DNA from 3 places in the Pantoea sp. GABEPS69 genome. Region 3 is predicted to be linked to each of the others. Evidence: predicted binding sites of a transcription regulator. Region 3 holds the regulator's gene; each other region holds the start of a gene.

Region 1 (2,270 bases), 960 kb from region 3:
CATGAAACGCCGGCAGACAGTGCAGAAACTTCACCTGCGGGTTGCCGGTCAGCTGCAGCATCGCCTGATTGACCTGATAGTCGCGCAGCAGCGCAATGCGCTCTTCCCATACCGCTTTCGCTTCGCCCATCGACACCCAGACGTCGGTATAGATAAAGTCCGCGCCCTTGACGCCTGCGGCGATATCCTCGGTCAGGGTGATGCTGCCGCCGGTTTGCTGCGCCGCCTGGCGGCAGGTTTCGACCAGATCGGCTTCCGGCCAGCAGCCTTTCGGCGCGACCAGACGCAAATCCAGGCCGGTCACCGCTGCCGCTTCCAGCATGCTGTTGCCCATGTTGTTGCGGGCGTCGCCGACGTAGACCAGCGTCATCTCGCTCAGCGCCTTGCCCGGCAGATGCTCCTGCATGGTGAGCAGATCCGCCAGCAGCTGGGTAGGGTGGAACTCGGTTGTGAGGCCGTTCCACACCGGCACGCCGGCGAATTCCGCCAGCGTCTCTACCAGCGCCTGGCCGTAGCCGCGGTACTGGATGCCGTCATACATGCGGCCCAGCACGCGGGCGGTATCTTTCATCGACTCTTTATGGCCGATCTGGCTGCCGCTCGGGCCGAGATAAGTGACATTAGCGCCCTGATCGTATGCGGCAACTTCGAAAGAGCATCGGGTGCGGGTCGAGTCTTTTTCGAAGATGAGCGCGATGTTTTTGCCCTTCAGGCGCTGGGTTTCGCTACCGTTTTTTTTAGCGCGTTTTAATTCAGCGGCGAGGTCGAGCAGGGAGGTGATATCGGCCGGGCTAAAATCGAGCAGCCGAAGGAAGTGGCGTTGAAAAAGGTGACTCATAACGGGCTCCAGTGCGTCCATTCTGATTGAATGAAAATTCAATCTAAACGTATGAATATTCATTTTCAACCCCAGCGTAAAGAAACTTTCCGTTTTGAGTAGTGGCGCGCCGGGCAGTGTGGGAAAATACTTGTTTATTGCCGAACACTGAGGGGAATTCGCCATGGCATATGAAGCATTGCTGGAAGAGCAGCGTGAAGAGACACGCCTGATCATTGATGAGCTGCTGGAAGACGGCAGCGATCCGGATGCGCTCTATACCATTGAACATCATCTCTCCTGCAACAACTTCGACTCGCTGGAAAAAGCGGCCGTCGACGCGTTTAAGCTGGGTTATGAAGTGACCGAGCCAGAAGAGCTGGAGCTGGAGGACGGCACCACGGTGATGTGCGTCGATATCCTCAGCGAGTCGGCGCTGAAGCCTGAGCTGATCGACGCGCAGGTTGAGCAGCTGGTCAATCTGGTGGGCAAATACAACGTCGACTACGACGGCTGGGGCACCTACTTCGAAGATCCCGACGCCGAAGATGAAGATGACGACGAAGATGGCGACATTATCGACGGCGACGAAGATACCGGCGTCCGCCACTGATTTCCCCTGGCGGAGCCGCGCGCTCCGCCTTTCCGTTTCCTGCCTTTTGAACAGACATGAACTACGCACCGCTGCTTGAGCCTATCTATCAGTTTCTACACTGCCGCACGCCGCAAGCCTGGATTGACGAGGCGCGCAAACCGGAAAACCTGACGCTGCTGCTGACCGACCATCTGGTTTGCGAACTGAAAGCGGCGCAGACCGCCACCTGGCTGATCCGTAAGTATGTCGCCGACAAGCCGAGCGGCGAGGCGATCCTCGCCTGGCTGAAGCCCTACGAAGATTTTATTTTCCGCGAGCACCCCGACAGCCAGTTTATTCAGGCGCATAAAAGCCTTTCTAAAAGCATCATTGTGCGCAACGAGCTGCCCTGGGCGGACGATCTGGTGGAGAAGATGGTGCTGCTGATTAAAGAGGAGCTGCACCACTTTTATCAGGTATGGGAGATTATGCAGGCGCGCGGCTTGCCCTATAAAAAGATCACCTCCAGCCGCTATGCCAAAGGGCTGCTGCGGGAGATCACCACGCACGAGCCCGATACGCTGGTGGACAAGCTGATCTGCGGCGCCTATATCGAAGCGCGATCCTGCGAACGCTTCGCCAGCCTGGCGCCCTGGCTGGATGCGGAGCTGGAGAAGTTCTATATCTCGCTGCTGCGTTCGGAAGCGCGCCACTATCAGGACTATTTAGCCCTGGCGGCGCAGATCTCGCCGAAGGATATCGCGCCGCGCGTGCGGGCGATTGGTGAAGCGGAGGCGAAGCTGATTAGCGAGCCGGACGCGGAGCTGCGCTTTCACAGCGGCGTGCCGGCCTTCTGACCGGGAAGGCGCGCTTATAGCG
Region 2 (2,270 bases), 330 kb from region 3:
TTCAGCAGATTGTCCTCCGCCGCGACGACGATCAGATGTTCGCCCTGCACCGCGAAGCCGATGTCGCAGAACGGCTGGCCGATAACCGCCTTCAGCGCCGGCACGCCCTGCTCGTAGACGCGCACCAGCGGCTTGTCGTGGTAGGCGCTATGGAACGCCGCCGCCACGTCGTCGTGGCTGACGCCCGGCTTCAGGCGGCAGGTGATAGTCGCCAGAATGCCGCGCGGGAAGTTGCCGAGGTGCGGCGTAAAAATCACCGGCGCGCCGAGGTGCGCGACGATTTCCGGATGATGACGATGATTAAACAGGCCGTAAGGCTGCAGGCTCACTTCGCAGAAGCTGGTGGCGACGCTCGCTTTCCGTCCTGCGCCGCTCACGCCGCTGGTGGCGTTGATCACCGGCCACTGGTCGGCGTTAAGCAGATCGCCTGCGATCAGCGGCTTCAGCGCCAGCTGCGCCGCGGTGGGATAGCAACCCGGCACCGCCACCAGCTGCGCCTCTTTGACCTGCGCGTGATTCCACTCCGCCAGGCCGTAGACCGCTTTATCGAGCCAGTCGCCGTGCTGATGGGTAAAGCCGTAATAGCGCTGATAAAATTCGCCGTCGTTAACGCGGAACGCGCCGGAGAGATCGAACACCACGCAGCCGGCCTTCAGGAATTCCGGCGCCAGATCGTGACTGACTTCGTGCGCCGTCGCCAGAAACACCACGTCCACCTTATCCGCCCACTCGGCCGCGCTGCTCAGCGGCTGCAGCGGCAGATCCACCACGCCTTTCAGCTGCGGATGCAGATCCGACAGAGGCTTTCCGGCATCCGGGCTTTGCGCTGAAACCGCCAAAGCGGTTATGTTCATATGTGGATGGCGATGAATGAAGGTGGCGAGCTCTACGCCAGCGTAACCACTGGCACCAACGATCAGCGTATTCAACATCAGGCTGTAACCCTTTTTACAGTCACACGTTCCGGGTCGCGGCTTTGCCCCGTTGCCCACGATGCCGTTTGCGAAGGATTTCTGCTTCCCAGCCAAGCGGCGTTAATGTATTTTTATTCACTATTAATGCATGAATATTGATACATCCTAACTCAAGGACCGTCAACAGTGAAGACAAAATTACCGCCTTTTATCGAACTCTACCGCCAGCTGATTGCGACTCCGACCATCAGCGCGACCGATGCGGCGCTCGATCAGAGCAATGAAACTTTAATCAATTTGCTGGCAGGCTGGTTTCGCGATCTGGGCTTCAGCGTCGAAGTGCAGCCCGTGCCCGGCACGCGCCATAAATTCAATATGCTGGCGCGCACCGGCGAGGGCGCCGGCGGCCTGCTGCTGGCGGGTCACACCGACACGGTGCCGTTCGACGACGGGCGCTGGACGCGCGATCCCTTTACCCTGACGGAGCATGACAACAAGCTCTACGGCCTGGGCACCGCCGACATGAAAGGCTTCTTCGCCTTTATTCTCGACACGCTGCGCGACGTCGACGTCAGCAAACTGAGCAAGCCGCTCTACATTCTCGCCACCGCCGATGAAGAAACCACCATGGCGGGCGCTAAGTACTTCTCTGAAACAGCGAGCATTCGTCCAGACTGCGCCATTATTGGCGAGCCGACCTCGCTGAAGCCGGTGCGCGCGCACAAAGGCCATCTCTCCCATGTGATTCGCGTGCAGGGCCAGTCGGGCCACTCCAGCGATCCGGCGCGCGGCGTCAACGCCATCGAACTGATGCACGACGCGATCGGTCACCTGATGCAGCTGCGCAACACTCTGAAAGAGCGCTATCACCACGACGGCTTCGCCATTCCCTATCCGACCATGAACTTTGGCCATATTCACGGCGGCGACGCGGCGAACCGCATCTGCGCCTGCTGCGAGCTGCACATGGATATTCGCCCGCTGCCGGGCCTGACGCTGAGCGATCTGGAAGGGCTGCTGAACGAGTCGCTGGCGCCGGTCAGCGCACGCTGGCCGGGTCGTCTTACGGTCGGCGAGCTGCATCCGCCGATTCCGGGCTACGAATGTCCGGCTAACCACGAACTGGTCGCCGTGGTGGAAAAACTGCTCGGCACGCCGACCGAAGTGGTGAACTACTGCACCGAAGCGCCGTTTATTCAGGAGCTGTGCCCGACGCTGGTGTTGGGGCCAGGATCGATCAACCAGGCGCATCAGCCGGATGAATTTATCGATACCGCATTTATTAAGCCGACTCGCGCCTTGATCGCGCAGGTTGTGCAGCACTTTTGCCACTGATTCGCAATAAACAGGGCAATT
Region 3 (2,270 bases):
TCTGGATACGTTTCGTCAGGCTGGCGACCTCGTCGTCGCTAAAGCTCACGCCTTTCACCTGCGACAGCAGCGGCAGGATAGTCACGCCCGAGTGGCCGCCGATGACCGGCACCTCAATCTCGTCTGGCTGCTTGCCTTTCAGCTCGGCGACAAAGGTATTGGCGCGGATAATATCCAGCGTAGTAACGCCGAACAGGCGATTTTTGTCATAAACGCCGTGCTTTTTCAGCACGTCGGCAGCGATCGCCACCGTGGTATTGACCGGGTTGGTAATAATGCCAATAAGCGCTTTAGGCGCGGTTTGCGCCACCTGCTCGATCAGGTTGCGCACGATGCCTGCGTTAACGTTAAAGAGATCGGCGCGATCCATGCCCGGCTTACGCGCGACGCCTGCCGAGATCAGGATGACGTCCGCACCGTGCAGCGCAGGCGTCGCGTCTTCGCCGCTAAAGCCCTGGATTTTAACCGCGGTAGGAATATGACTGAGATCTACCGCTAGGCCGGGCGTCACCGGCGCAATATCATAGAGCGTGAGTTCGGAACCCGCCGGAAGCTGGGTTTTTAACAGAAGGGCGAGCGCCTGACCGATTCCGCCAGCAGCGCCAAGAACGGCAACTTTCATTCTGTACTCCTTATTAAGGTGGGGCAGAGTAGAGCCGAATTTCCATCTGTGTCCAGACCTGAATCAACTTCTCAGACGATGACAAACCCACTGTTCATTATGCGTGCAGCAGCACTTAATCTTTTGGGTTGCTACTTTGTCAGCACAACGCGCCTGAATGACCGACAACGATGTCGATGGCAGATAGAGCACGGCCGTGATAGCTATCCATATGACACCTCAATTGTATAACAATTCTGCAACCTTCGCTTTTCCTGCTCTTGCGTCGTTTTGGTCTGCGCAAAAAATTTTGTTATCATTGCCGCCCGCAACCTGCGGCGCCCGCCTTTTTTATCGACTAATTGCATAAAAATTCATTCATATGCATAATAATGTATCTGCCGTCGGCGGGCGTTCGGCATTTTTCTTTACTGGTAGCTTATGCGAAACCCATCTAAACAAGACGAATTGATTAAAGCGTTTAAAGCCTTGTTAAAACAAGAGAAATTCAGCTCTCAAGGCGAGATAGTACAGGCGCTGCAGGAGGAAGGCTTCGACAATATCAATCAGTCGAAGGTGTCTCGTATGCTGACTAAATTCGGCGCGGTGCGCACGCGTAACGCCAAAATGGAGATGGTTTACTGTCTGCCGGCGGAACTGGGTGTGCCGACGACCACCAGCCCGTTAAAAAATCTGGTGCTGGATATCGACTATAACGATGCGCTGATCGTTATTCGCACCAGTCCTGGCGCAGCGCAGCTGATTGCCCGTCTGCTTGACTCCCTGGGTAAAGCGGAAGGCATTCTCGGTACTATCGCCGGCGACGATACGATATTTATTACGCCCGCGCGTGCCTTTACCGTCAAAAAGCTGCACGGCGCGCTTCTTACCGTCTTTGAACAAGAGCTGTAACCCGCGTCGTTGACCGGCAGTCGCGCTGCCGGTCGCCTTACCTGCCCCGTCAGCCATTTCATATCCTGCTTATCCAGTCCGTTAACTTATTCTATTTCCAGCTGACGCCCTGAACGGCTATGGTCATACCTTTCTGCCTGCTTAACCTTTCGCACTATTTTACGCTGCTTTACACTACGCGATTAGCGATAATGCCCAGATCCAAATCAATAACCAGCCACATCCACCACGACCTTTCGCACAAAAAGTTAAAGCAACTTAATATACTGTTTTTAAAACCATTTTTGTCTAAATGCCGCTTTTTCACGCACTTTTTATAACTATAAAGAATAAAAAAGAGCCATAAGGATAAAGAATCACAACAAAACATTATTAGGCAGATATTAATTTCAGACGTTATTAGTTCTATACTTCTTTTCGTGACGCAAATCACATCAAACAAAAAGACAAAAACAGACGACGAGGAAATATATATGAACGTTAAAACTACTATCGCAACCCTGAGTATTCTATCTGTTCTGTCATTCGGCGCTTTTGCAGCAGAATCCGTTAATGCGCAGCAGGCTCAAAATCTGCAGTCTATCGGCTCAGTAAGCGTAAGCGGCGTGGCCGGTTCTCCCATGCAGATTAAAGAAGAGCTGAACGCGAAGGCAGAGCAGAAAGGCGCCAGCGCCTACCGCGTAATCGAGGCTTATAACAACGGCAACTACCACGCTACTGCCGAGCTGTATAAATAAGCGCGGTAGTCAGACGTCGT

What was found. The regulator ArgR, encoded in region 3, controls arginine synthesis, uptake and breakdown. The targets are predictions, from matches to a motif close to ANTGAATAAAAATACANT.
Region 1: a site for ArgR is predicted at 864-881, ahead of argF (ornithine carbamoyltransferase). Genes of this name have one in related genera too.
Region 2: a site for ArgR is predicted at 1,037-1,054, ahead of argC (N-acetyl-gamma-glutamyl-phosphate reductase). Genes of this name have one in related genera too.

The regions. Positions count from the first base shown of each region.
Region 1 covers NZ_CP118618.1:3,543,365-3,545,634, reverse strand. The annotation lists gene argF (ornithine carbamoyltransferase) at 1-838, opposite strand, end outside; gene rraB (ribonuclease E inhibitor RraB) at 1,002-1,430, shown strand; gene miaE (tRNA isopentenyl-2-thiomethyl-A-37 hydroxylase MiaE) at 1,487-2,248, shown strand; gene PVE98_RS17275 (GNAT family N-acetyltransferase) at 2,263-2,270, opposite strand, start outside.
Region 2 covers NZ_CP118618.1:64,967-67,236, reverse strand. The annotation lists gene argC (N-acetyl-gamma-glutamyl-phosphate reductase) at 1-932, opposite strand, end outside; gene argE (acetylornithine deacetylase) at 1,101-2,249, shown strand.
Region 3 covers NZ_CP118618.1:395,129-397,398, reverse strand. The annotation lists gene mdh (malate dehydrogenase) at 1-622, opposite strand, end outside; gene argR (transcriptional regulator ArgR) at 1,043-1,513, shown strand; gene yhcN (peroxide/acid stress response protein YhcN) at 1,987-2,250, shown strand.